Regions from separate parts of the Sodalis sp. RH15 genome, predicted to be linked through region 4. Evidence: predicted binding sites of a transcription regulator. Region 4 holds the regulator's gene; each other region holds the start of a gene.
What was found. The regulator sigma-54, encoded in region 4, starts transcription at its own class of promoters, with help from an activator protein. The targets are predictions, from matches to a motif close to GTTGGCACANNTTTCGCTNT.
Positions count from the first base shown of each region.

Region 1: the regulator sigma-54 is predicted to act here: its motif matches at 2,694-2,713, upstream of glnA (glutamate--ammonia ligase).
Region 2: the regulator sigma-54 is predicted to act here: its motif matches at 5,133-5,152, upstream of glnA (glutamate--ammonia ligase).
Region 3: the regulator sigma-54 is predicted to act here: its motif matches at 2,011-2,030, upstream of ACL2XO_RS21485 (gamma-glutamyltransferase family protein).

Region 1 covers NZ_CP178738.1:206,276-213,664, forward strand. Annotated here, with positions in the region: gene deoR (DNA-binding transcriptional repressor DeoR) at 1-382, shown strand, start outside; gene typA (translational GTPase TypA) at 601-2,424, opposite strand; gene glnA (glutamate--ammonia ligase) at 2,801-4,210, shown strand; gene glnL (nitrogen regulation protein NR(II)) at 4,351-5,400, shown strand; gene glnG (nitrogen regulation protein NR(I)) at 5,408-6,820, shown strand; gene ACL2XO_RS00960 (YshB family small membrane protein) at 6,956-7,078, shown strand; gene hemN (oxygen-independent coproporphyrinogen III oxidase) at 7,199-7,389, opposite strand, start outside.
Region 2 covers NZ_CP178738.1:6,175,177-6,182,565, forward strand. Annotated here, with positions in the region: gene fucP (L-fucose:H+ symporter permease) at 1-206, opposite strand, end outside; gene rbsK (ribokinase) at 211-1,137, opposite strand; gene deoC (deoxyribose-phosphate aldolase) at 1,325-2,002, shown strand; gene deoR (DNA-binding transcriptional repressor DeoR) at 2,048-2,821, shown strand; gene typA (translational GTPase TypA) at 3,040-4,863, opposite strand; gene glnA (glutamate--ammonia ligase) at 5,240-6,649, shown strand; gene glnL (nitrogen regulation protein NR(II)) at 6,790-7,389, shown strand, end outside.
Region 3 covers NZ_CP178738.1:4,722,191-4,729,579, reverse strand. Annotated here, with positions in the region: gene hpxZ (oxalurate catabolism protein HpxZ) at 1-224, opposite strand, end outside; gene ACL2XO_RS21485 (gamma-glutamyltransferase family protein) at 384-1,970, opposite strand; gene ACL2XO_RS21480 (MurR/RpiR family transcriptional regulator) at 2,173-3,018, shown strand; gene ACL2XO_RS21475 (transporter substrate-binding domain-containing protein) at 3,251-4,042, shown strand; gene ACL2XO_RS21470 (amino acid ABC transporter permease) at 4,056-4,724, shown strand; gene ACL2XO_RS21465 (amino acid ABC transporter permease) at 4,721-5,377, shown strand; gene ACL2XO_RS21460 (amino acid ABC transporter ATP-binding protein) at 5,358-6,101, shown strand; gene ACL2XO_RS21455 (pyridoxal-phosphate-dependent aminotransferase family protein) at 6,242-7,389, shown strand, end outside.
Region 4 covers NZ_CP178738.1:938,208-945,596, forward strand. Annotated here, with positions in the region: gene ACL2XO_RS04355 (lactonase family protein) at 1-294, shown strand, start outside; gene ACL2XO_RS04360 (BglG family transcription antiterminator) at 440-2,359, shown strand; gene npr (PTS phosphocarrier protein NPr) at 2,360-2,632, opposite strand; gene rapZ (RNase adapter RapZ) at 2,629-3,480, opposite strand; gene ptsN (PTS IIA-like nitrogen regulatory protein PtsN) at 3,579-4,058, opposite strand; gene hpf (ribosome hibernation promoting factor) at 4,219-4,506, opposite strand; gene rpoN (RNA polymerase factor sigma-54) at 4,530-5,966, opposite strand; gene lptB (LPS export ABC transporter ATP-binding protein) at 6,015-6,740, opposite strand; gene lptA (lipopolysaccharide ABC transporter substrate-binding protein LptA) at 6,758-7,357, opposite strand; gene lptC (LPS export ABC transporter periplasmic protein LptC) at 7,326-7,389, opposite strand, start outside.

The DNA of each region.
Region 1 (7,389 bases), 730 kb from region 4:
ATTGCAGGATCTGCCCAACTGCAAAGTCATACTGTGCGGCGGTGAATTCCATCCGGCCAACTGCATATTCACTCCACTGACCCAATATTCCATTCTGGATAACATCTGTCCCGACAAGGCGTTTATTTCCGCCGCCGGGATAGATATTCACTACGGTGCGACCTGCTTCAATTTTGATGAGCTCACCATGAAGCACCGCGCTTTATCCCTGTCGCAGCAAGGAATTCTGGTGGCCGATCACAGCAAGTTCGACAATATCAAACCCGCCTGCATCGGCACCCTAACCCTCTTCGACACCCTTATCACCGATCAGTCCCCCCCGCGCAAATTCCACGACTACTGCCAGCAGCATAATATCGCCTTGATCTATCAGCCAGACTGACGAACCCGCCAACTCCGAAGCTGTACCGAGCGTGTTAAGGGAGACCGTGACAATGGGGTCGTAGCGGCCATCTGGTGGCCGCCGAGCACCCCATGGCGCGGTAAGCCCGCCAACTCCGAAGCTGTACCGAGCGTGTTAAAGGGAGACCGCGCCGATTTTCGGCAAAAAAATACCGGTCCATCTGCATGGACCGGCATCTTGTCTTCTCGTGCCTAAGATCAGACTTCTTTGCTGGAACGATTGGCGCGCTTACGATCGTTTTCAGTCAGATAACGTTTACGCAACCGAATGGAATGGGGAGTCACTTCCACCAGCTCATCATCATCAATAAATTCCAGCGCTTGTTCCAACGACAGCTTAATCGCCGTCACCAGCGTAGTGGCTTCATCGGTACCTGAAGCGCGCATGTTGGTTAATTTCTTGCCGGTCAGGCAGTTGACGGTCAAATCATTAGAACGGGTATGAATACCGATAATCTGGCCTTCATACACTTCCGCGCCGTGGCCCAGGAACAAGCGGCCGCGATCCTGCAGGCTGTACAGGGCGTAAGCAACCGCTTTACCCTGGCCGTTGGAAATCATCACGCCGTTCTGCCGCTGGCCGATTTCACCCGAACGCACATCGTCATAATGACTGAACGACGAATACAGCAGGCCGGTGCCGGAAGTCATGGTCAGGAACTCGGTACGAAAACCAATCAGGCCACGGCTGGGGATAATATAATCAAGACGGATACGGCCTTTGCCGTCCGGCAGCATATCGCGCATCTCGCCTTTGCGCATGCCCATCGCTTCCATCACCGGACCCTGGTTCTGCTCTTCGATATCAAGCGTAACCTGTTCGAACGGCTCCTGTTTTTTACCGTCAACGGTACGGTAGATAACCTTCGGACGGGAAACGCCGATTTCAAAACCTTCACGGCGCATATTCTCGATAAGCACCGACAAATGCAGCTCGCCGCGGCCCGACACCAGGAAGGTATCCGGGTCTTCGGTTTCTTCCACCCGCAGCGCCACATTATGCACCAGCTCTTTGTTCAGGCGCTCCAGGATCTGGCGGGACGTCACGTATTTGCCTTCTTTGCCGCAGAACGGCGAGGTGTTAACCCCAAAGGACATAGAGACGGTAGGCTCGTCCACGGTCAGCGGCGGCAGCGCTTCAACCTGGGCCGGATCGCAGATGGTATCGGAGATATTCAGTTCACCCAGACCGGTCAGGGCAATAATGTCACCGGCTTCAGCCAGTTTGGACTCGATACGCTGCAGGCCCATATGCCCGAGCACCTGACCCACTTTGCCATTGCGGCGCTTGCCTTCGTGGTCAATGATGGTCACTGCCTGGTTCGGTCTGACCGAACCGCGTTTGATGCGGCCGATACCGATAACGCCAACATAGCTGTTGTAGTCAAGCTGGGAGATTTGCATCTGGAACGCACCGTCGCTATCAACGTTGGGCGCTTCGACATTCTTCACGATCGACTCGAACAGCGGCGTCATATCCTCGGCCATGTTTTCATGTTCATAGCCTGCGACCCCGTTCAACGCGGAGGCATATATGATCGGAAAATCCAGTTGCTCATCGGTTGCGCCGAGGTTGACGAATAAATCGAACACCTGATCCACCACCCAATCGGGGCGTGCTCCGGGCCGGTCTACTTTGTTGATGACCACAATAGGCTTGAGACCGTAAGCAAAGGCTTTCTGGGTCACGAAACGGGTTTGCGGCATGGGTCCGTCCATGGCGTCCACCAGCAGCAGCACCGAGTCCACCATGGACATGACGCGCTCAACCTCACCGCCGAAATCGGCATGTCCGGGGGTATCAACGATATTGATACGGTACCCGTTCCAATTGATAGCGGTATTTTTCGCGAGGATGGTAATTCCCCGTTCTTTCTCCAAATCGTTGGAGTCCATCACGCGTTCGGTGGCGTCATTGCGGTCACCCAATGTTCCGGATTGTTGCAACAGCTTATCGACCAGGGTGGTTTTCCCATGGTCGACGTGCGCGATGATGGCGATGTTACGCAAATTTTCGATCACAACTTTGCCTCAGGCATTAGAAATAGCGCGTTATTGTACACGTTATAGGCGAAGGACTAAACAAGATCGCGCTGTTCTCTGCATTTGCGTCATTTTCAGCGCCCCATCATCCCTTTATCAGTGCAATGTTTCAATTATTCGCACGCATTGCACCAAAATAGTGCCCACTCAGCGCACAAATGCACTAAAATAGCACCCCCCCCCCAATCTGGTGCAGCTTGGCAACCGTTAAAAGGCCGCAATTCGGCGCCTCGCGTTCATTTAGCAATGTTGGCACAGTTTTAGCTTAGTTAAGCTTAGCCTAGGTAAGTTTAAAAAATCCATACCATACGATTTCGTTCCACGACGACAATGGCACATCCGGGAGAATATAAGTATGTCCGCTGAACACGTTTTGACGATGCTAAATGAACACGAAGTCAAATTCGTCGACTTGCGTTTCACTGATACGAAAGGGAAAGAACAGCACGTCACAATACCGGCCCATCAGGTGGATGCCGATTTTTTTGAAGACGGCAAAATGTTTGACGGTTCTTCAATCGGCGGCTGGAAAGGCATCAACGAATCAGACATGGTGCTGATGCCCGATGCAAGCACCGCCATGCTTGACCCGTTCTATGAAGAAACCACACTGATCATCCGCTGCGATATCCTTGAACCGGCCACCATGCAGGGTTACGATCGCGATCCGCGTTCCATCGCCAAGCGCGCTGAAGATTTTCTGAAATCATCCGGCATCGCCGATACCGTTTTTTTCGGACCTGAACCTGAATTCTTCCTGTTCGACGATATCCGTTTCGGTTCCTCCATTTCCGGTTCCCACGTTGCCATCGACGACGTCGAAGCGGCCTGGAATTCCGACAAGGTTATTGAAGGCGGCAACAAAGGCCACCGTCCGGGCATCAAAGGCGGCTATTTCCCCGTACCGCCGGTGGATTCATCACAGGATTTGCGTTCCGCCATGTGTTTGACCCTGGAAGAAATGGGTCTGGTGGTGGAAGCCCATCACCATGAAGTGGCTACCGCGGGCCAGAACGAAATCGCCACCCGCTTTAACACCCTGGTGAAAAAAGCCGACGAAATTCAAATTTACAAGTATGTCGTGCATAACGTCGCCCACGCCTTCGGCAAAACCGCGACCTTTATGCCCAAACCGATTTTCGGCGATAACGGCTCAGGCATGCATTGCCATATGTCTTTAAGCAAAGACGGCAACAACCTGTTCTCCGGCGACAAGTACGGCGGCCTGTCCGAAACGGCGCTGTTCTACATCGGCGGCGTAATCAAACACGCTAAAGCCATCAATGCGCTGACCAACCCCACCACCAACTCATACAAACGTCTGGTCCCGGGGTATGAAGCGCCGGTGATGCTGGCCTACTCCGCCCGCAACCGTTCCGCCTCAATCCGTATTCCGGTATCGCCGAGCCCGAAAGGACGCCGTATCGAAGTGCGCTTCCCGGATCCGGCCGCCAATCCGTATCTGGCCTTCGCCGCGCTGCTGATGGCCGGACTCGACGGCATCATCAACAAGATTCATCCCGGCGATGCCATGGACAAGAATCTGTACGATCTGCCTCCGGAAGAAGCGAAGGAAATTCCTCAGGTATGCGGATCGCTGGATGAAGCCCTGGCATCCCTCAGCGCGGATCGCGAGTTTTTGACCCGCGGCGGCGTCTTCACTGACGATACCATTGATGCTTACATCGAGCTGCGTACTGAAGAAGTTGACCGCATCCGTATGACGCCGCATCCGGTGGAATTCGAGTTGTATTACAGCGTTTAATTACATTGTGTTTTTTGTTGCCGTGGAAACTTTCAGCCCATCTTCGGATGGGCTTTTTTCTCCAGCAAACCTTGCGCGTAGCCATGCGCAATATTATCTAATGGACTAAAATGCACTAGAATAGTGCGGGAGACTGCTTTATGGCTACAGGCTCATTGCCCGATGCTGGGCAGATCCTAAATTCGTTAATAAACAGCATATTGCTGCTAGATAACGATCTTGCCGTTCATTACGCCAACCCGGCGGCGCAACAGCTGCTGGCGCAAAGTTCCCGTAAGCTTTTCGGTACGCCGTTGCCTGAATTAATGGGGTATTTTTCCCTCAACGTCGAATTGATGCGCGAAAGCCTTAATGCCGGACAAGGGTTTACCGATAATGAAGTTACCCTGGTGGTGGACGGACGGGCGCATATCCTTTCCCTTACCGTGCAACGCCTGCCGGAAGATTATTTCCTGATGGAACTGGCGCCGATGGACAATCAGCGGCGTCTGAGCCAGGAACAAATCCAGCATGCCCAGCAGGTGGCGGCGCGGGATCTGGTGCGCGGGCTGGCCCATGAAATCAAAAACCCCCTCGGCGGATTACGCGGCGCGGCGCAGCTGCTGGCAAAGGCGCTCCCCGATCCCTCCTTGCTGGAATATACCAAGGTCATCATCGAGCAGGCGGATCGCCTGCGCAACCTGGTGGATCGACTGCTGGGACCGCAGCAGCCCGGCATGCACGTGACGCAAAGCATCCATCAGGTGGCGGAACGGGTGTTTCAACTGGTCTCGCTGGAAAAACCGGACAATGTGACCTTGTTGCGGGATTACGATCCCAGTCTGCCCGAATTAGCCCACGATCCCGACCAAATGGAGCAGGTATTGCTGAATATCACCCGTAATTCGCTCCAGGCTTTGGGCGAAGACGGGGGAACGATAACCATCCGGACCCGAACGGCTTTCCAGCTTACGCTGCACGGCGTGCGCTATCGATTGGTAGCCCGTATCGATATTGAAGATGACGGCCCCGGCGTTCCCGCGCAATTGCAGGATACGCTTTTCTACCCGATGGTCAGCGGCCGCGAAGGAGGAACAGGCCTGGGGTTATCCATCGCCCGCAGTCTTGTCGATCAGAATTCGGGGAAAATTGAATTTAACAGTTGGCCGGGCCATACCGAATTTTCGGTTTACCTGCCTATTCGCCAGTGAGGTCACTATGCAACGAGGGATAGTCTGGATCGTCGACGACGATAGCTCCATCCGCTGGGTGCTCGAACGCGCCCTCACTGGAGCCGGGTTAACCTGCGCCACCTTTGAAGGCGGTAGCGAAGTGCTGGATGCGCTATCAACCCAAACCCCGGACGTGTTGTTATCGGATATCAGGATGCCCGGTATGGACGGTCTGGCGTTACTGAAACAGATCAAGCAGCGTCATCCCATGCTGCCGGTCATTATCATGACCGCCCATTCCGATCTGGATGCCGCAGTCAGCGCTTACCAGCAGGGCGCGTTCGATTACCTGCCTAAGCCTTTTGATATCGACGAAGCCGTCGCGCTGGTGGAGCGCGCGGTCAGCCATTATCTCGAACAGCAGCAGCCGGCGCGCGTCCAGCCCGCCAACGGCCCCACCACCGATATTATCGGTGAAGCGCCGGCCATGCAGGACGTTTTCCGCATTATCGGCCGCCTGTCCCGCTCCTCCATCAGCGTGCTGATCAACGGCGAGTCCGGTACCGGTAAAGAGCTGGTGGCCCATGCCCTGCATCGCCACAGTCCGCGCGCCAAATCCTCGTTTATCGCGTTGAATATGGCGGCCATTCCGAAGGATTTGATTGAATCGGAACTGTTCGGCCATGAGAAAGGCGCGTTTACCGGCGCCAATCAGGTCCGCCAGGGTCGGTTTGAACAGGCGGACGGCGGCACCCTGTTTCTGGATGAAATCGGCGATATGCCGCTGGATGTGCAAACCCGCTTGCTGCGGGTGCTGGCGGACGGTCAATTCTATCGGGTGGGGGGCTACGCGCCGGTCAAGGTGGATGTCAGGATCATAGCCGCCACCCATCAGAATCTTGAATTACGCGTCCAGGAAGGCAAGTTCCGCGAGGACCTGTTCCACCGGCTCAACGTAATCAGGGTGCACCTGCCGCCGCTGCGCGAGCGCCGGGAGGATATCCCGAAACTGGCGCGCTATTTCCTGCAGGTGGCGGCGAAAGAGCTGGGCGTGGAACCTAAAATCCTGCACCCGGAAACCGAAACCGCGCTGACCCGTCTGTCCTGGCAGGGCAATGTTCGTCAATTGGAAAACACCTGTCGCTGGCTCACGGTAATGGCCGCCGGCCAGGAAGTCTTGATCCAGGATTTGCCTCCGGAGCTGTTTGAAAGCACCACGCCGGACGCTTCGGTACAATCCCTGCCCGACAGCTGGGCCACGCTGCTGGCGCAATGGGCTGACCGCGCGCTGCGTTCCGGTCATCAAAATCTGCTGTCGGAAGCGCAGCCTGAGATGGAAAGGACGCTGTTGACCACGGCGTTGCGACATACCCAGGGACATAAACAGGAAGCGGCGCGATTGCTGGGCTGGGGAAGAAATACCCTGACGCGTAAACTGAAAGAACTGGGCATGGAATAACCCCGGCCGCCGGCGCTGTTGATCAGGCTTGTTGATGATTAAAAAAGCGACGGCGCCAGCAAAAATGCGGTTATTTTACTCTTTACATCCCGGGCTGACACAGTATGATCTTGTCGCTGACCCGGGAGGAAGACCATGTTGAATTCGTTGATCGCTTTGGTGACACACGGCGCGGATATGACGGCCGCCGCCGGCCATGCACCTCAGACGGCGCTGGCTGCGATACTCTGCGCTGCCCTGATCAATTTTTTTAGCTAACCGGCCGTCTTAGTCTTACCGGCCAAATTGCGAATCCATTCTTGAAATCCACCGTCAGGTGGATTTCAAGCTTCGTGTCGTCATGCCCCATTACACCGGCACCGCTCGCCCCCTCCCCGTTCAAATCACCTGAGAAAACTGGCGCTGGCGCAGCTTGTCACGCAAATAAACGTCAAAACACATACAGATATTGCGTATCAGCAAACGCCCCTTCGGGGTCACATTGATATCCCGGTCCGTTATGTCCAGCAAGCCGTCCCGCTCAAGGGGACGAAGCTGTGCCAGATCCTCGGCGAAATAGTCGACGAAAC
Region 2 (7,389 bases), 960 kb from region 4:
AGAAAGTAGCCGCCGTAAAACGCGCTTTGCACCAGCGCGCTGGCGAAATCGCTTAAGGCGAACACCGTTTTGAATTGGGTAATCAAGATATCGTTCAAACTGGCCGCACAGCCCCATAAAGGAAACAGGCAAGACAGCAGGATAAACTGAAACAGCGGTGTTTTATTCAGATAGCCGTCAGGCATTTGTACCGTATTGTGGTGCATGATGTTATTCCTGATGTAAGGTGGCGAGGAAATCATGGAACTGGGCGGCGTCGGCATAGGAACGCTGGGTGCCTTTGCCCCGTACGCTGAATGCGGCATAGGCCGAGGCATATGTCATAGCCTGCTTCACGTCTTGGCTGCCGACATAGTAATGGGCAAAACACCCTATATAGGCATCGCCCGCGCCGCTGGTATCCACGGCCTGTACCGGCACCGCATCCACCCGGTGGACGCTGTCGCCGGTCAACCACACCGAGCCGCGGTGTCCCATGGTGATAATCAGGTTTTTCAGCCCCCGGGAGAGCAGAGAGCGGCCGGCGGCAAGGATATGCTCTTCGCTGTCCACCGCCATACCGGTCAGGATTTCCAGCTCCGTTTCATTAGGCATGAAAAAATCGCACTGGCAGGCATAAGCAATATCCAGCTCCCGGCTGGCCGGCGCCGGATTAAGAATCACCGGCACATGAAGCCGCCGGGCAACGTCGATGGCGTGATACACCGTCGCCAGCGGAATCTCCAACTGCAGGATAATCACCTTGCAGTCCTTGAGCTGCTCCGCCGCACGGTCAACATCCGCCGGCGTCAAATGGTTATTGGCCCCTTTAATGATCAAGATGCGATTATGTGAATCCCGATCAACAAAAATCGGCGCCACTCCGCTGGAAACCCCCGGCACCTTCTCAACATAGCGGGTATCTACGCCGTACCGGCGCAGGTTATTTACCGTATTGTCGGCGAACAGATCGTCGCCGACCTTACTCATCATCATCACGCCGGCGCCCAGTTTGGCTGCCGCCACCGCCTGATTAGCGCCTTTACCGCCGCAACCGATCTCAAAATCCGGGGCTTCAAGCGTCTCCCCGGTTTTCGGCATCTCGGTGATATAGGTAATCAGATCCACCATGTTGGAACCAATAACCGCTATATCCATAATCATTTGCCTCTCTAATGTTTTCATAGCATTCAATGTTACTACGCTAACATTATCAACCCATAAATGTTAATAATATGACACCTATCACATCTCATGAGAAAAATTAACGGACAAATGGCTATATAACGGTGTTAGATAATGTTATTATTTTCACATTAACATCATCCCTCACGAGGACGCACTCATGAACAAAACAGAAATCGACTTTCCCCGATATATCGATCACACCCTGCTGGCGATGGACGCCACCGAGGCGCAAATAGCCGCTTTATGCGAAGAAGCAAAGCAGTATGGCTTTTATGCCGTCTGCGTAAATTCCGGTTATGTGCCGTTCGCCGCCCGTGCGCTGCAGGGAACCGACGTTAAAGTGTGCTCGGTGGTGGGTTTCCCTCTGGGAGCCGGCCTGACCGCCGCCAAGGCTTTTGAAGCAAAAGCGGCCATCGAAGCCGGGGCCGGGGAGATCGATATGGTGATTAACGTCGGCTGGCTGAAAAGCGGGAAAATCGACGCGGTAACCGCCGATATACAGGCAGTGCACCAGGTTTGCGCCGCCACACCATTGAAGGTTATATTGGAAACCTGCCTGTTGAGCGAAGAGCAGATCGTGCAAGTTTGCCAGATTTGCCGCGAACTTAAGGTGGCCTTTGTGAAAACGTCCACGGGTTTTAGCACCGGCGGCGCCCGGGAACAGGACGTCAGGCTGATGCGGCAGACCGTTGGGGCGGACGTAGGCGTCAAGGCATCCGGCGCCGTTCGCGATCGTCAGACCGCGCAAACCATGATACTGGCCGGCGCCACCCGTATCGGCACCAGTTCCGGGGTAAGTATTGTGACGGGCGCAGCAGCCACCGGCAAATATTGACTGTTCACACCGGCGAACATTGGAACAATTGACGCAGGGTACACTATGGAAACGCGGCGCGAAGAAAGGATTAACAGGCTGATACAGGCTTTAAAGCGGGAAGACAAAATCCATCTGAAGGATGCCGCCGTCCTGCTGGGCGTATCAGAAATGACCATCCGCCGCGATCTCAGCGCCGAGCCGGCGCAGGTGGTTCTGCTGGGGGGATATGTCGTCAACGATCCGAAAAACAGCTCAGTCACCCACTACTTTGTGTCGGATCAAAAAGCCAAGCACGTTAAAGAAAAAAGCATTACCGGCCGTATGGCGGCCCAAATGATTGAAAAAGACGACACGGTTTTTTTTGATTGCGGAACCACCACGCCATTCATTATCGACGCCATCAACCAAGACCTGGCATTCACCGGCATTTGCTACTCGCTGAATACGTTCCTGGCATTGCAGGATCTGCCCAACTGCAAAGTCATACTGTGCGGCGGTGAATTCCATCCGGCCAACTGCATATTCACTCCACTGACCCAATATTCCATTCTGGATAACATCTGTCCCGACAAGGCGTTTATTTCCGCCGCCGGGATAGATATTCACTACGGTGCGACCTGCTTCAATTTTGATGAGCTCACCATGAAGCACCGCGCTTTATCCCTGTCGCAGCAAGGAATTCTGGTGGCCGATCACAGCAAGTTCGACAATATCAAACCCGCCTGCATCGGCACCCTAACCCTCTTCGACACCCTTATCACCGATCAGTCCCCCCCGCGCAAATTCCACGACTACTGCCAGCAGCATAATATCGCCTTGATCTATCAGCCAGACTGACGAACCCGCCAACTCCGAAGCTGTACCGAGCGTGTTAAGGGAGACCGTGACAATGGGGTCGTAGCGGCCATCTGGTGGCCGCCGAGCACCCCATGGCGCGGTAAGCCCGCCAACTCCGAAGCTGTACCGAGCGTGTTAAAGGGAGACCGCGCCGATTTTCGGCAAAAAAATACCGGTCCATCTGCATGGACCGGCATCTTGTCTTCTCGTGCCTAAGATCAGACTTCTTTGCTGGAACGATTGGCGCGCTTACGATCGTTTTCAGTCAGATAACGTTTACGCAACCGAATGGAATGGGGAGTCACTTCCACCAGCTCATCATCATCAATAAATTCCAGCGCTTGTTCCAACGACAGCTTAATCGCCGTCACCAGCGTAGTGGCTTCATCGGTACCTGAAGCGCGCATGTTGGTTAATTTCTTGCCGGTCAGGCAGTTGACGGTCAAATCATTAGAACGGGTATGAATACCGATAATCTGGCCTTCATACACTTCCGCGCCGTGGCCCAGGAACAAGCGGCCGCGATCCTGCAGGCTGTACAGGGCGTAAGCAACCGCTTTACCCTGGCCGTTGGAAATCATCACGCCGTTCTGCCGCTGGCCGATTTCACCCGAACGCACATCGTCATAATGACTGAACGACGAATACAGCAGGCCGGTGCCGGAAGTCATGGTCAGGAACTCGGTACGAAAACCAATCAGGCCACGGCTGGGGATAATATAATCAAGACGGATACGGCCTTTGCCGTCCGGCAGCATATCGCGCATCTCGCCTTTGCGCATGCCCATCGCTTCCATCACCGGACCCTGGTTCTGCTCTTCGATATCAAGCGTAACCTGTTCGAACGGCTCCTGTTTTTTACCGTCAACGGTACGGTAGATAACCTTCGGACGGGAAACGCCGATTTCAAAACCTTCACGGCGCATATTCTCGATAAGCACCGACAAATGCAGCTCGCCGCGGCCCGACACCAGGAAGGTATCCGGGTCTTCGGTTTCTTCCACCCGCAGCGCCACATTATGCACCAGCTCTTTGTTCAGGCGCTCCAGGATCTGGCGGGACGTCACGTATTTGCCTTCTTTGCCGCAGAACGGCGAGGTGTTAACCCCAAAGGACATAGAGACGGTAGGCTCGTCCACGGTCAGCGGCGGCAGCGCTTCAACCTGGGCCGGATCGCAGATGGTATCGGAGATATTCAGTTCACCCAGACCGGTCAGGGCAATAATGTCACCGGCTTCAGCCAGTTTGGACTCGATACGCTGCAGGCCCATATGCCCGAGCACCTGACCCACTTTGCCATTGCGGCGCTTGCCTTCGTGGTCAATGATGGTCACTGCCTGGTTCGGTCTGACCGAACCGCGTTTGATGCGGCCGATACCGATAACGCCAACATAGCTGTTGTAGTCAAGCTGGGAGATTTGCATCTGGAACGCACCGTCGCTATCAACGTTGGGCGCTTCGACATTCTTCACGATCGACTCGAACAGCGGCGTCATATCCTCGGCCATGTTTTCATGTTCATAGCCTGCGACCCCGTTCAACGCGGAGGCATATATGATCGGAAAATCCAGTTGCTCATCGGTTGCGCCGAGGTTGACGAATAAATCGAACACCTGATCCACCACCCAATCGGGGCGTGCTCCGGGCCGGTCTACTTTGTTGATGACCACAATAGGCTTGAGACCGTAAGCAAAGGCTTTCTGGGTCACGAAACGGGTTTGCGGCATGGGTCCGTCCATGGCGTCCACCAGCAGCAGCACCGAGTCCACCATGGACATGACGCGCTCAACCTCACCGCCGAAATCGGCATGTCCGGGGGTATCAACGATATTGATACGGTACCCGTTCCAATTGATAGCGGTATTTTTCGCGAGGATGGTAATTCCCCGTTCTTTCTCCAAATCGTTGGAGTCCATCACGCGTTCGGTGGCGTCATTGCGGTCACCCAATGTTCCGGATTGTTGCAACAGCTTATCGACCAGGGTGGTTTTCCCATGGTCGACGTGCGCGATGATGGCGATGTTACGCAAATTTTCGATCACAACTTTGCCTCAGGCATTAGAAATAGCGCGTTATTGTACACGTTATAGGCGAAGGACTAAACAAGATCGCGCTGTTCTCTGCATTTGCGTCATTTTCAGCGCCCCATCATCCCTTTATCAGTGCAATGTTTCAATTATTCGCACGCATTGCACCAAAATAGTGCCCACTCAGCGCACAAATGCACTAAAATAGCACCCCCCCCCCAATCTGGTGCAGCTTGGCAACCGTTAAAAGGCCGCAATTCGGCGCCTCGCGTTCATTTAGCAATGTTGGCACAGTTTTAGCTTAGTTAAGCTTAGCCTAGGTAAGTTTAAAAAATCCATACCATACGATTTCGTTCCACGACGACAATGGCACATCCGGGAGAATATAAGTATGTCCGCTGAACACGTTTTGACGATGCTAAATGAACACGAAGTCAAATTCGTCGACTTGCGTTTCACTGATACGAAAGGGAAAGAACAGCACGTCACAATACCGGCCCATCAGGTGGATGCCGATTTTTTTGAAGACGGCAAAATGTTTGACGGTTCTTCAATCGGCGGCTGGAAAGGCATCAACGAATCAGACATGGTGCTGATGCCCGATGCAAGCACCGCCATGCTTGACCCGTTCTATGAAGAAACCACACTGATCATCCGCTGCGATATCCTTGAACCGGCCACCATGCAGGGTTACGATCGCGATCCGCGTTCCATCGCCAAGCGCGCTGAAGATTTTCTGAAATCATCCGGCATCGCCGATACCGTTTTTTTCGGACCTGAACCTGAATTCTTCCTGTTCGACGATATCCGTTTCGGTTCCTCCATTTCCGGTTCCCACGTTGCCATCGACGACGTCGAAGCGGCCTGGAATTCCGACAAGGTTATTGAAGGCGGCAACAAAGGCCACCGTCCGGGCATCAAAGGCGGCTATTTCCCCGTACCGCCGGTGGATTCATCACAGGATTTGCGTTCCGCCATGTGTTTGACCCTGGAAGAAATGGGTCTGGTGGTGGAAGCCCATCACCATGAAGTGGCTACCGCGGGCCAGAACGAAATCGCCACCCGCTTTAACACCCTGGTGAAAAAAGCCGACGAAATTCAAATTTACAAGTATGTCGTGCATAACGTCGCCCACGCCTTCGGCAAAACCGCGACCTTTATGCCCAAACCGATTTTCGGCGATAACGGCTCAGGCATGCATTGCCATATGTCTTTAAGCAAAGACGGCAACAACCTGTTCTCCGGCGACAAGTACGGCGGCCTGTCCGAAACGGCGCTGTTCTACATCGGCGGCGTAATCAAACACGCTAAAGCCATCAATGCGCTGACCAACCCCACCACCAACTCATACAAACGTCTGGTCCCGGGGTATGAAGCGCCGGTGATGCTGGCCTACTCCGCCCGCAACCGTTCCGCCTCAATCCGTATTCCGGTATCGCCGAGCCCGAAAGGACGCCGTATCGAAGTGCGCTTCCCGGATCCGGCCGCCAATCCGTATCTGGCCTTCGCCGCGCTGCTGATGGCCGGACTCGACGGCATCATCAACAAGATTCATCCCGGCGATGCCATGGACAAGAATCTGTACGATCTGCCTCCGGAAGAAGCGAAGGAAATTCCTCAGGTATGCGGATCGCTGGATGAAGCCCTGGCATCCCTCAGCGCGGATCGCGAGTTTTTGACCCGCGGCGGCGTCTTCACTGACGATACCATTGATGCTTACATCGAGCTGCGTACTGAAGAAGTTGACCGCATCCGTATGACGCCGCATCCGGTGGAATTCGAGTTGTATTACAGCGTTTAATTACATTGTGTTTTTTGTTGCCGTGGAAACTTTCAGCCCATCTTCGGATGGGCTTTTTTCTCCAGCAAACCTTGCGCGTAGCCATGCGCAATATTATCTAATGGACTAAAATGCACTAGAATAGTGCGGGAGACTGCTTTATGGCTACAGGCTCATTGCCCGATGCTGGGCAGATCCTAAATTCGTTAATAAACAGCATATTGCTGCTAGATAACGATCTTGCCGTTCATTACGCCAACCCGGCGGCGCAACAGCTGCTGGCGCAAAGTTCCCGTAAGCTTTTCGGTACGCCGTTGCCTGAATTAATGGGGTATTTTTCCCTCAACGTCGAATTGATGCGCGAAAGCCTTAATGCCGGACAAGGGTTTACCGATAATGAAGTTACCCTGGTGGTGGACGGACGGGCGCATATCCTTTCCCTTACCGTGCAACGCCTGCCGGAAGATTATTTCCTGATGGAACTGGCGCCGATGGACAATCAGCGGCGTCTGAGCCAGGAACAAATCCAGCATGCCCAGCAGGTGGCGGCGCGGGATCTGGTGCGCGGGCTGGCCCATGAAATCAAAAACCCCCTCGGCGGATTACGCGGCGCGGCGCAGCTGCTGGCAAAGGCGCTCCCCGATCCCTCCTTGCTGGAATATACCAAGGTCATCATCGAGCAGGCGGATCGCCTGCGCAACCTGGTGGATCGACTGCTGGGACCGCAGCAGCCCGGCATGCACGTGACGCAAAGCATCCAT
Region 3 (7,389 bases), 2.4 Mb from region 4:
AATACCCGGTCCAGCCCGTTGGCCGGCCGCGTTGCCCGAAAGGCCTGGATAGCCTCGATACCGTAAAGATTTTCGCCGGCGCCGTAGCGGATAGTGCGCGGGTCGTGCCAGAACAATTCATCCAGTACGGCGACATCGTTGGTGATAAGCGCCTGCTCGTAGCGGTAAAAGGCGGCGTTGACTTCCGCCAGTATCGCGGGGCGATCGATAAATTCACTTTTCATGCGGCGTGCACTCTTGCTGGGTCGTTTAAATACTATCCGTTTAAAATAATATCTGACCGCCTATGTAAAAAGGGCTGCGCCAGAATGCCCGTATTGGCGTTTTCCGGCAAGCACTGAACGTCAATTTCGATAGATTTCTGACTGTTTTGCATAGCGCGTTCAAAAACCGGCGGCGCTGCCGTTGCTGCGGGGATCAAACGCCCCTTCCAGCATGCCGTTGTTATGGCGGATAACCGCTCCCGCGTGGCCTACCGCTTCGCTGAATTCCGGCAGCATCTCCACCTGGTGGCCAAGGGCGCGCAAGGACGCCACCGTCGCGGCGGAGAAACGCCCCTCCAGTTTCAGCGTATCCGTGGCCTGTCCCCAGGTGCGCCCCAGCAGCCAGCGCGGCGCGCTGATGGCCCGCTGCAGCGGCATTCCTTGCATTACATGGCGGATAAACAACGCCGCCTGGGTTTGCGGCTGGCCGTCGCCGCCCATGGAACCGTAAATCATCGTTCGTCCGTCATGGAGCTTCGCCGCGGCGGGATTCAGGGTATGAAAAGGATATTTGCCAGGGGCCAGGGCCCGCAGATGCGCCGGGTCCAGGCTGAAGGACGCGCCGCGGTTTTGCCACAGTACGCCGCTTTTCGGCAGCAGCACGCCGCTGCCGAACTCATGGTAAAGGCTTTGGATAAAGGATACCGCCAGCCCGCTGCTGTCAATGATGCCCATCCAAACCGTATCCCCCGGCGACAGGACACTGCCCCAGGGGGCCGCCTGCCCGCTGTTTATCCGTTCCGACAGCCCGTCCAGCACCGGCGCCGCCAGCAGGCTTTGGGCATCCAGCGTCATATGGCCCGGATCGGTTATACAGTTGTCCCGCGTGGCAAAAGCCAGTTTGGTGGCCTCGACAATGGCGTGAATGCAGTGGCTTTCCGACTCATTGGCCCAGGGGAGACGATCCGTCAGCCCCAGGATCATCAGGGATACCAAACCCTGGGTGGGGGGCGCCAGATTAAACAGTTCTCCCATGCTGTGCGACAAACGCAGCGGGATGCTTCGCCGGGCATGAAACGCCGCTAAATCGTCGGCGGTGATGGGCATGCCCAGCAGGGCCATCTCTTGGGCCATATCAGCCGCCAGCGGTCCGCGATAAAAGCTGTCCAGTCCTTCCACCGTCAGGCGGGTGAGGGTATCCGCCAATTGCGGCTGAATAAACCGGCTGCCGGCGTCGGGGGGCTTGCCTTGAGGCAGAAACTGCCGGGCAAAGCTTGCCTGCTTCGCCAGCTCATCGAATTTTTCCGCGGATGCCCGGGCTTGGGATAATGACACCGGCATACCGTCGGCGGCATAACGAATGGCATCCCCCAGCAGTTGCGAAAGCGGCAGCAACGGATTGCCCATTTCCCGGGACAGCGTCAGCGCCTCCGCCCATCCCGCCACCGTCCCGGCAACGGTCAGGGCCGATTTCGGGCCGCGATGGGGGATAGCCTTCAGCCCGTCATACAGCGATATGGCGGCAAGGGAACCCGCCGGTCCGCCGGCGTCGATGACAACGGGATCCCCCTGCGGCGGCACGATCAGCCAAAAACCATCGCCGCCAAGCCCGGTCATATGCGGGTAGACCACCGAGATGGTGGCGGCCGCGGCAACCATGGCGTCGATGGCGTTACCGCCGGCGCGCAGAATAGAAAGGGCGCTTTCACTGGCCAGATGATGGGGCGTTACCGCCATTCCCATCGGCGCGATATTACTGTGGTTCATCGGGGGCATGGTCCTGTCGCCAAGGATGGATAAGGTGAGTTAAGCAAGAGGCGTTCCAACGTGCGGACCGCTATTGACATAGGTGACATAAGGCACGCGATACCCAATAGCTTTCGAGTTACAGCCAGCACAGCTGCAACTTGAAAGATGGAGGGTATATGCTAGGGTAGGTTGAAACGAAAGTAACAGGGAATCAGGGAACATGACGCCTTTTGATGAGCGGCTGCGTGACGCTTATGCCCGTTTGTCGCCGCAGGAACAGCGCATAGCCGGGTTCATTGCCGATCATTTTGACGATATGACCAGCTATAACAGCGCCGAACTGGCGAGGCTGAGCGGGGTGTCCAAGGCGACGGTAAGCAGACTGTTCCGGCGTTTGGGATATGAGAATTACCGCCAGGTCCGCGATGAGCTGCGCACGCTGCGCCAAAGCGGCATGCCCTTGGCGGATCGCCGCGACGCGGTGCTGGGCAATACGCTGCTGGAGCGGCATTACAAACAGGAAATGGCTAATCTGACCCACTGGGTCAACCAAATGGACGGCCCGCAGTTTTCCGCGGTGATCCAGGCCATGAGCCACGCACGGCGACTGTGCCTGGTGGGGTTGCGCAACAGTTATCCGGTGGCGATGCACCTGCGTCAGCAGCTGTTGCAAGTGCGCAGCCAGGTTAACCTGCTGCCCCAGCCGGGACAAACCCTGGCGGAAGAGGTCATTGATCTCACCGGCGATGATATGGTGGTGGTGGTGGCGTTTCGCCGGCGTACCCCGCAAATCCGCCCGTTCTTGGCAAAACTTCAACACAATAATGTGCCGGTGCTGCTGATAAGCGAGCCCCAGGCGCAGGCCCTGATCCCGCTGGCGCGTTGGCATTTGGCCACGCCGCTGGACAGCGTATCGGCGTTTGATTCCTATTCGTCGGCCATGAGCCTGGTGAATTTAATCAGCAATGCGCTGTTGCACGACACCCTGGCCCAGGGGCGGCAGCGCATCCATAACATTGCGGACTGGTACGGCTCCCTGGAAGAGCTTGAGCAGCGCCGCACGTAATAAAACGGCGCGCCGGAGTGGTGCATTTGCCCACTGGCGGTGCATACGGCCTTCGCTGAAAAAGCACATCCTCAGCCCGCGAAAACCCCCGAATACCCCGACTGACCGCGTTTAACAATAGGTTACGCCGTGCCCGTGCGCGGGGAAAATGTCCGGCTTCATTTGGCACATTAGTTGCAGATTGACTGATTGTAGAATCATTAGTTTCATCATTTCACCTGGGAAACCGAGAATGACCATCAGAAAACAGCTTATTGCCCTGGCGGGCGCGGTCCTGTTGCTGACCCAAGCCGGCGCGGCCATGGCCGATCAGTGGCAGCAAATCCAGCAGCGCGGCGTGTTGCGCGTTGCCATCCCGCAGGATTTCCCGCCTTTTGGTTCCATCGGCACAGACATGCAGGCCGAGGGCTACGATATCGATATGGCGCATTATCTGGCCGACAAGATGAAGCTCAAACTGCAACTGGTGCCGGTGACCAGCGCCAATCGGGTGCCTTACCTGCAAACGGATAAGGTGGATCTGGTGATATCCAGTTTGGGTAAAAACGCCGAACGTGAAAAAACCATCGATTTCAGCCGGGCCTACGCCCCGTTTTTCCTCGGCGTATTCGGGCCGAAGGACGATGGGCTCAAAGCGCCGGCCGAGCTTAGCGGCAAGACCATAGCGGTGACCCGCGGCGCGGTGGAGGATATGGTGCTGACCGACCTGGCGCCGAAAGATGCGCAGATCAAACGTTACGAAGACAATAACACCACGCTGTCGGCTTATATGTCCGGCCAGGTGCAGTATGTGGCCACCGGCAATCTGGTGGTGAGCGCCATTGCCCGCCAGAACCCCGCCAAAGCGCCGGTGCCGAAATTCATGCTGAAGGATTCCCCCTGCTTTATCGGCCTGCGCAAGGATGAACCGGCGCTGAAGGAGAAGGTTAACGCGCTTATCACCGAAGCGCTGAAGGACAATACCCTGAACAGCCTGTCCGAAAAATGGATGAAAGCGCCGCTGCCGGCGGATTTGGGCGCCTGAGGATGCCACTCCCATGACCTATCAGCTCAACTTCCCGGCGCTTTGGCCCTACCTGCCGCAACTGCTGTCCGGTCTGTGGGTGACCATCAAGCTGGCTGCCGTCGCCACCGTGGGCGGCATCGCCATCGGCATCTGCGGAGCGGCCGTACGCAGCAGCCGGTATGCTCTGCCGGGCCGGGTATGGGGCCTTTATGTGGAACTTATCCGCAATACGCCTTTTGTGGTGCAACTGTTTTTTATCGTCTTCGGCCTGCCGGCGCTAGGATTGAAGCTGACCGCCGGCGAGGCGGCGCTGCTGGCGATGCTGGTGAACCTTGGCGCCTACAGTACCGAAATCATCCGCGCCGGCATCCAGGTGACGCCTAAAGGCCAGTGGGAAGCGGGCCGGGTGCTGGGCCTGTCCCGCGGGCAGGTTTTTCTGCGGGTGGTTCTGCCGCCGTCGTTGGGACGCATCTATCCCTCCCTGGTGAGCCAGTGTGTGATTGTGATGCTTGGTTCTTCGGTTGTTTCCCAGGTTTCATATGAAGAGCTGACCTTTGCCGGCAGCCTTATCCAGTCGCGCACCTTCCTGAGTTTTGAGGTTTACCTGGTGGTGACGCTTATCTATCTGGCGCTGTCGCTGCTGATGCGGCAGGTTCTGCTGCGGGCCGGCCGCCTGATATTCGGCGGAGGGATGTCATGACCTCGTTCACCGACTGGGATATCGTGCGCAACCTGCTGCTGGCCGCGCGCTGGACCTTGTTATTGTCACTGGTGGCCTTTGTCGGCGGCGGCCTGGTAACGTTGCCGCTGATGCTGATGCGCCTGTCGCGCCGGCGCTGGCTGAAACAGGCTATCCGCGCCTACTCAAACCTGTTTCAGGGTACGCCGCTGCTGATGCAGCTGTTCCTGGCTTTTTTCGGCCTGGCGCTGTTCGGCATTGACGTCAGTCCCTGGCTGGCGGCGGCGCTGGCCCTGACGCTGTTCACCAGCGCGTTCCTGGTGGATATCTGGGGCGGCAGTATCGACGCCCTGCCCAAAGGACAATGGGAGGCGTCACGCTGTCTGGGCTTAAGCTTCGGCCAGACCCTGCTGCGCGTGATGGCGCCCCAGGCCGTGCGCATCGCCATCGCGCCGACGGTGGGTTTTTCGGTGCAGGTCATTAAAGGCACCGCCCTGGCCTCCATCATCGGTTTTGTCGAGCTCACCAAAGCGGGAACCATGCTGTCCAATGTCACCTTCCAGCCCTTTAAAGTCTTCGGGCTGGTGGCGCTGGGGTATTTCATTATGTGTTACCCCCTGTCCCGCTTCAGCCACTATCTGGAGAGAAAGCTTCATGCCGCTGATAACCATTAATCAGGTGCAGAAATATTACGGCCAAAACCACGTGCTAAAAGGCATCGATCTGGATATCGACCAGGGGGAGGTGGTCTCCATCATCGGCCGCAGCGGTTCCGGCAAAAGCACCCTGCTGCGCTGCATCAACGGCCTGGAAGGTTACCAGGAAGGCAGCATCAAGCTGGGGGGCATGACGGTCACCAACCGCGATTCACAAGCCCGGGAAATAAGCCGTTCGGTGGGCATGGTTTTCCAGAGTTTTAATCTGTTCCCGCACATGACCGCGCTGCAAAATGTCATGCTGGCGCCGCGCCGGGTGCTGGGGAAAAAAGCGGCGGAATGCCGCGAACTGGCCGAGCTGATGCTGAATAAGGTCGGGTTGGGAGACCGTTTGGATTATTATCCCTCGAGCCTGTCCGGCGGCCAGCAGCAGAGGGTAGCCATTGCCCGCGCGCTGGCGATGGACCCCAAGGTGCTGCTGTGCGATGAGATTACCTCGGCGCTGGATCCCGAGCTGGTGGGAGAAGTGCTGAAGGTGCTGGAGAAATTGGCCGCCGAAGGCATGACCCTGATACTTGTGACCCATGAAATGAATTTCGCCCGGGAGGTGGGGGATCGGGTGGTGTTTATGCACCAGGGCAAAGTGTGGGAGCAGGGGCAAAGCCGTCAATTGTTCGCCAGGCCGCAAACGGCGGAGCTGAAACAGTTTATCGCCTCGGTGCGCGGTTTAGGAGATGCCTGATCATTGTCCCGATGCGCGGCACCGGGAATGCCTGACCATCTCCTCTATGTTGGTCCCCGGCGATGCGTGGCCCGACCTGCGGCAATCCGAAGATTATCGGTCATCTAACGAAAACGAATGGTGGTATCAAAGGATAACTCATGTTGGATAATGCAAAGTACGATCAAATCAATCCCCCGTCCCGTCTCTTGATGGGGCCGGGTCCGATTAACGCCGATCCGCGGGTGCTGCGGGCGATGGCCAGCCAACTGGTGGGACAATACGATCCCGCCATGACCGGTTATATGAATGAAGTGATGGCGCTGTACCGTGGGGTGTTCAAGACCGAAAACCCCTGGACGCTGCTGGTGGACGGCACGTCACGCGCCGGTATCGAAGCGGTGCTGCTGTCGGTAATCCGCCCCGGTGACAAAGTCCTGGTGCCGGTATTCGGCCGGTTCGGCCATCTGCTGTGCGAAATTGCCCGGCGCTGCCGCGCCGAGGTCCATATCATCGAGGCTCCCTGGGGCGAGGTGTTCAGCCCCGACCAGATTGAAGACGCGGTGAAACGAGTGCGTCCGCGGGTGCTGCTTACCGTGCAGGGGGATACTTCAACCACCATGCTGCAACCCCTGGAACAGCTGGGGGAAATCTGCCGCCGTTACGATGCGCTGTTTTACACCGACGCCACCGCATCCCTCGGGGGGAATGCCCTGGAAAGCGATGCCTGGGGCCTGGATGCGGTTTCCGCCGGTTTGCAGAAATGCCTGGGCGGTCCCTCCGGCAGCGCCCCGGTCACCCTCAGCGCCCGCTGCGAAGCAGTCATCCGCAGCCGTAAATGCGTAGAGGAGGGGATTCGCACCGCCGAGCATCGGGATGGCGACGATGAGATGATTTATTCCAACTATTTCGACCTCGGCATGATCATGGATTACTGGGGACCGGAACGCTTAAATCACCATACCGAAGCCACCAGCATGCTGTTCGCCGCCCGCGAATGCGCCCGGCTGTTGCTGGAGGAAGGCCTTGATGCGGCCATAGAACGCCACAAACTGCACGGCGGGGCGATGCTGGCGGGTATCGACGCCATGGGGCTCGAGGTCTTCGGCGACAGGCGCCATAGAATGAATAATGTGCTGGGGGTGGTTATCCCCACCGGCCTTGACGGCGAACAGGTGCGGCAGATGATGCTGAATGATTTCGCCATTGAAATCGGCACCTCGTTCGGGCCGCTGAAAGGGAAAATCTGGCGTATCGGCACCATGGGCTATAACGCGCGCAAGGATTGCGTGATGCAAACCCTTAGCGC
Region 4 (7,389 bases):
ATCGTGTTGAGTAAAGACGGCCGCCATCTTTATGTGGCCAATCGCCTGCATAACAGCATCGCGCAAATCAACGTTACCGGCGAGGGCGCCATGGCCTGGGGCGGCGAGATCTGGACGCGCGGAGATTACCCGCGCACACTGACGATGTCGCCGGACGGCAGATATATTTTCGCAATGAATCAGCGAAGCGATAACATCACCCGGTTCCGGGTGGCCGGCGGCAGCGGCAAATTAGCGTTTGTTGACGATTACATTCCGGTGGGCAGCCCATCGCAGATGGTGATTGCCCCTTGAAAAGAGAATTCCTTGCACAGAGTATTCCCTAACCAGCGATACGCCGGGCTGACGGCGTAAGTAGGTACAGCGGCACGGGATAACAGGATGCCGTCCCGGACCGAATCGAAAGCGCTGTTTGCCGGCAATAATGATTGGAAGGATAATGGTGAGATTTCCCTATCAACGATTGGCCCACTTGTTTGACGCGCTGCAGCTCGAAACGCTGCCGCAGGACGAGCTGGCAAAACGCCTGGCAGTCTCAACACGCACCGTGCGGGCGGATATTATTGCTTTAAACGAAATTATCGCGCAGTACGGGGCCGCCTTTGTGTATAACCGCGGCAGCGGCTATCAATTGAAAGTAGATGACCCGTCGCTATTCTCCACCCTGCAACAGACGGTAAACCATCGCGTCAATCCGACGCCGCGCACCGCCTCGGATCGGGTGGATTATCTGTTGATCCGCTTTTTGACCTCCGCGTTCTCGTTAAAGCTGGAGGATCTGGCGGATGAATGGTTTGTCAGCCGTGGAACGCTGCAAAATGATATGGCCGAGGTGCGTGAGCATCTGGCGCGCTATAACCTGAATATTGAAACCAAGCCGCGCTACGGCATGAAACTGTTCGGCGCCGAGCTGTCTATCCGGGCCTGTTTGACCGACCTCTTGTTCCAGCTCGATGCCGGGGATCACGCCAATCCGCTGCTGAAAACCGAAAGCCTGGATCGCGGGACCTATGAAAAGCTTACCCGTTTTATGCATCAACTGCTGGCGCAATCGTCCATCCGCCTCACCGATGAAAGCGAGCGTTATCTGAATTTTTATTGCGCCGTGGCCATCAAGCGCATCGCCGGCGGTTTTCCCCTGACGGAGTTCGAGGCGGAAGAGGGCGATCCGGCGGTGAAACAGATATCGGTGCGGCTGATGGCAGAGCTGAAATCCCTGGCGGGCAAAGAGATCCCGGCGGCGGAAGAGGCTTACCTCAGGGTGAATATCGCCGCGCGGCGGGTGCAGAATATCCTGCCCACGGATATTAACGCTGACGACGACGAGTCGCTGGTGGACTATATCCTGTCCTATATCAATACCCACTATAACTACGATTTACGTGGCGATAAGCAGTTGTGTACCGATCTGCTTACTCACATCAAGACCATGATTACCAGGGTAAAATATCAGATTAATATCCCCAATCCGCTGTTGGCCAAAGCCAAGCAGCATTATCCCATGGCCTATGATGTCACCCTGGCGGCGGTGAACAGCTGGGGCAAATATACGCCGTATGTGATAAGCGAAAATGAAATCGGCTTCCTGGTGCTGCATATCGGCGTGGGTCTGGAGCGCCATTATGATATCGGCTATCAGCGTCATCCCCAGGTGCTGCTGGTGTGCGATAGCGGTAACTCTACGGTGCGTATGATTCAGGCGCTGCTGAGCCGCAAATACCCGCAAATCAGCGTGACCCGGGTCATTTCATTGCGGGAATACGAGAGATTGCCGGCGTTGGAGGAGGATTTTGTGATTTCCACCGTTCGGCTGGAGGAAAAGAACAAGCCGGTGATGGTACTGGCGCCGTTTCCCAGTGATTACCAGCTTGAGCAACTGGGTAAACTGGTGCTGGTGGATCGTACCCGGCCTTATATGCTGGAAAAGTTTTTTCATGAAAATTATTTTATGATCGTTGATAAGCCCATGGATCAACAGGATCTGTTCAAGCGGGTGTGCGGGCAATTGAAACGCGATGGGTTGGTGGGTAAAGATTTTTATCCGTCGGTGGTTGAGCGGGAAGCCATTGTCAGCACGCTGCTGGGGGACGGTATCGCATTGCCCCATTCGCTGGGATTGCTGGCGAAAAAAACGGTGATTTATACCATATTGGCGCCCCAGGGTATTCCGTGGGGCGATGGCGAAATCGCCTACGTGGTTTTTTTGCTGGCCATTAACAAGACTGATTATGAAGAGGCGATGGCGATTTACGAGCTGTTCGTGAATTTTGTCCGTGCGCGCGCCATGCCCAGGCTGCGGGAGAGCCGTGATTTCGCCGGCTTCAAGGCGGTGGCCATTGATAGCCTGAGCCGGGCTTAATCAGTCTTCGTTAAAGCCGGCGTTGAAGAGTTCAATGATAGCCGCCAGCGCCCGTTCTTCATCAGGGCCGGTGGCTTCGATTTCAATCAGCCCGCCCTTGGCGGAATCCAGCATCAGCAGCGCGATAACGCTGCTGGCTTCCGCTTCGGTCCCGAAGTCGTTGCGCAACAGCACCTCGGCGTCAAAGCTTTGCACCAGATCGAATAATTTCATGGCTGGCCGGGCATGCATGCCGAGACGATTCTTGATTTCCACCGTTTGCTTGACTGTCATGAGCGTTTTTCCAGGGTTCGGTGTCTGGATTGGACATTTTTGCCGCGGGAGCGGAAATAATCCGCCAACTGCTCGGCAACATACACTGAACGGTGTTTGCCGCCGGTACAGCCAATGGCCACCGTTAAATAGCTGCGGTTGTTGGTCTCCAGCATCGGCAGCCACAGTTCGAGATAACTTCGGGTTTGGTAAATGAAATTATGGACTTCGGTGTGCCGGTCGAGAAAGGCCGCCACCGGTTTATCCAGACCGGTCATCGGCCGCAGTTTCGGATCCCAGTGCGGGTTGGGCAGGAATCGTACGTCAAAAACATAGTCCGCATCGATGGGCAGGCCGTGTTTGTAGCCGAAGGACTCAAACACCATGGTCAATTCGCGCTCGCGTTTGCCCAGCAGCCGGGTGCGGAGCATTTCCGCCAGTTCATGCACCGACATTTCCGAGGTGTCGATAATCAAATCGGCCCTGGAGCGCAGCGGTTCCAGCAGTTCGTTCTCCTGATCGATGGCGCTTTCCAGCGACAGGTTCTTGCTCGACAGCGGGTGCAGGCGCCGGGTATCGCTATAACGGCGGATCAGGGTGCTGCGCTCGGCGTCGAGAAACAGCAACTGCGGCGAAAAGCTTTGCGGCAGGTTATCCATTGCATGCTCGAAAATTTCCGGCGTTTCGGGCATGTTGCGCACGTCAATACTGACCGCGGCGGAAATATTGCGATCCGCCAGGGTGGCGGCCAGCTGCGGCAGCAATACCACAGGCAGGTTATCGACGCAATAAAACCCCATATCTTCCAGCGCGCGTAGCGCCACTGACTTCCCTGAACCGGATCGACCGCTGACAATCATCAGCACCATGACGACTCCCCTCTGGCATTAACATCGACGCATTGGCGAAGAGGCCGCTATTTCCGCCAATCAAACCCCGCGGGTCGGTAAGCGTAGGACACTGCGCGTTAAGACCCGGCTTCTGTTTCCGTCATGATTTCATAAAGTTCTTCGTCGCTTTGAGCGGCGCGTAGCCGGCGGCAGACCGTTTTATCAGCCAGACGCTTGGCTACCAACGATAGCGTATGCAGGTGCGTTTTGCATTGTTCCGCCGGCACCAGCAGGGCAAAAAGCAAATCCACCGGTTGATTATCGATGGCATCGAAGGCGATGGGCTGCTCCAGGCGGATAAATACCCCCACCGCCCGCAGCGTGTCCTCTTCCAGTTTGCCGTGGGGGATCGCGATTCCATTACCGATACCGGTACTGCCCATGCGTTCACGGGTTAATACGGCGTCAAATACCACCTGCGGCGCCAGGTTAAGCTGTTTGGCCGCCAGTTCGCTGATAATTTCCAGCGCGCGTTTTTTGCTCTGGCACTGAATGGAGCCGCGGGTGCATTCAAGGCTTAACACCGTATTGATTTGCATTGCTGTATCGTTAGTCATTTCGTTTCACTTAGGCGCTGATTCACCTTTAAGACTCATCGGCCCATTATACCCGTCATCTTGCGAGTCGCGGGTGTGTTGGCTTAGTTACTCGGCTCATCCATGAGCCTCGCCATTACGAGCCGATGCGAGGTCAGGCTGCGACAATGGCTACAGTGAATTAAAACTGTTTCAGTTTATCTTTATGCTTATTAAGTTGACGCGCCAGCTTATCTATCAGCAGATCGATGGCGGCATACATATCATCCGCTTCCGAAGTCGCGTGCAGCTCGCCGCCATTGACATGTATCGTCGCTTCAGCGATCTTCTGCACCTTTTCGACTTTTAGAACAATATATACCTGATTGATTCGGTCGAAGTACTGTTCAAGCTTGGAAAATTTCGCAGTAACGAAATCGCGTAACGCATCGGTGATATCAACACGCTGTCCGGTAATATTCAGCTGCATAGTGTCTTCCTTCTCTGTGGAGGTCAAACCAATTGTTTTCGCTGGTTCGACGGCGGGATGGATAAGGACTCACGATATTTTGCCACGGTACGCCGTGCTACCATAATACCCTGATCGGAAAGCAGGGTAGTCAGCTTGCTGTCGCTGAGCGGCTTCGCCGGGTTTTCTGCGGCGATCAGTTTTTTCACCAGCGCGCGAATGGCCGTTGAGGAAGCTTCTCCGCCCCCTTCGGTATTGACGTGACTGGAGAAAAAATATTTAAGTTCGTAGATACCGCGCGGGCTGTGCAGATATTTTTGCGTGGTAACGCGAGATATGGTTGATTCATGCATATCCACCGCCTGGGCGATATCCGCCAGCACCATGGGACGCATAAACTCTTCCCCCTGTTCGAAAAATGCCTGCTGCTGCTCTACGATGCAGCGGGTGACTTTCAACAGGGTGTCATTACGGCTTTCAAGACTTTTAATCAGCCAGCGGGCTTCCTGCAGGTGGCTGCGGATAAACTGCCCGTCCGCATCGTTTCGGGTGGTGTTGCCCAGCGCCGCGTATTGCTGATTGATTTTAAGGTTGGGAATGCTGTCGGTATTGAGTTCCACCGTCCAGCGGTTATGCACTTTGCGCACCAGGACATCGGGTATCACATACTGCGATTCGGTGGTATTGATGGATTGGCCCGGGCGGGGATCCAGGGATTGAATCAGCGCCATCGCCGATTTCAACACCTCTTCTTTCAGCCGCGTCGACCTCAGCAGGGTACGGAAATCGTGGCTGGCCAGCAAATCCAGGTAATCGGTGACGATAAGCCTGGCTTCCGCCAGATACGGAAAATCCTTTGACAGCTGCGACAGCTGAATGAGCAGGCAATCACGTAAATCCCGCGCCGCCACACCCACCGGATCGAATCGCTGGACTCGTTTCAGCACCGCTTCCACTTCATCCATGGTCACGCTCTCTACGCCGATGCTCTCCAGGATATCTTCCAGCGGCACGGTGAGATAACCAGTCTCATCCACCGCATCCACGATGGAGGTGGCGATAGCGATGTCGGTGTCGGAAAAAGGCGTCAGCTCCACTTGCCACATCAGGTAATCCTGCAGCGTCTGAATGGTCTCGCCCTGGTAAATCGGCAGCTCCTCGTCGCGGTAATCCGTACCGGTGCCGGACGGGGTGCCCGCTGAATACATTTCGTCCCAGGTAGCGTCCAGCGGCAGTTCTTCCGGCATATCCTTTTGCTCCATCGCCTCGCGGGTATCGAGGGATTCGGAGTCGGGAGCGTCGTGCGGCGTGTCTATTTCTTCATGAACGTCCGATTGTTCGAGTAAAGGATTGCTTTCCAGCGCAGTCTGTATTTCCTGCTGGAGTTCAAGCGTGGACAATTGCAACAGACGTATCGCCTGCTGTAACTGCGGAGTCATGGCCAGTTGCTGACTAAACCTGAGTTGCAAACCTTGCTTCATATGATGCGTTAATTAACCTCATGGCCCTTCATTCTTCAGGACACCTTATCAGAGGCGGAACTCTTCGCCCAGATAAACACGTTTCACCTGCTCGTCCTGGAGGATTTCAGCCGGGGACCCGTGCGCGATGAGTTTACCCTGACTGACTATATAAGCACGCTCGCACACGTCCAGCGTCTCGCGCACATTATGATCGGTAATCAACACCCCGAGCCCGCTGTCGCGCAAATGTTCGATAATTTTTTTGATATCGATAACGGAAATCGGATCCACACCGGCAAAAGGTTCATCAAGCAAAATGAATTTAGGGTTGGCGGCCAGGGCGCGGGCGATTTCCACCCGGCGCCGCTCGCCGCCGGAAAGAGATTGTCCCATATGATCGCGCAGATGGGCGATATGGAACTCCTCCATCAGGGCATTGGCCCGGTCCTCGCGCTGGGCGCCGCTCAAATCCTTCCTGATTTGCAGCACCGCCATCAGATTATCATAGACGCTGAGGCGGCGGAAAATGGAGGCTTCCTGCGGCAGATAGCCGATACCCCGGCGCGCGCGGGTATGCAGCGGCAGGATACTGATGTCGTCGTCGTCAATAACGATGCGGCCGGCGTCGCGCTGAATGATGCCCACAACCATATAAAACGTGGTGGTTTTGCCCGCACCGTTGGGTCCCAGCAATCCGACAATTTCGCCTGAACTGACCTTGAGGCTGACGTTTTCCACCACGTGGCGGCCTTTGTAAGCTTTAGCCAGGTTTTCCGCGATTAATGTTGCCATAGGAGCTGTTAACCTTGTTAATTAGCGGTGGGTTTAACCGCCGGAGCGGCCTTCTTGGCCGGTGCGGCTTTAGCAGCCGGTGCGCCCGGCGCGGCCGGGGTTTTATCCTGCAACTGGGACGGCACCAGCACGGTTGTCACCCGCTTGCCTTTGTCGCTGAAGGCCTCCATCTGCTGCTGTTTCACCAGATAGGTAATACGATCGCCTTTGACGTTGCTGTCCAGCTGTTCGATGTAAGCGTCACCGGTAAGAATGACATAGTCGTTGGCCAATTCGTAACGCACCTTCTGCGCATGGCCCTTCACCGGTTTACCGCTGTCCTGCATCTGGTAGAAGGTAACCGGATTCCCGTAGCCTTCCACCACTTCCTTGCCCTGCACGCCGTTGGGACGGGTAATGACGACCTTATCCGCCCTGATATCGATGGAACCTTGTTTTACCACCACCGTGCCGGTCAGCGTCACGGTATTGGTGAGCATATCAACCGCCTGCTGCGCGGAGTCAACATTGATCGGCTGGTCGGTATCGCCGGTCAGCGCCATGGCCTTGGCGCTGAGCAGTAACAGCGCGCCGGCGGCGATGATGTTATGGATTTTGCTGCTGGTTCTGAATTTCATAAGAGGTCTTGACCTTTTCAATCAACTGGGCA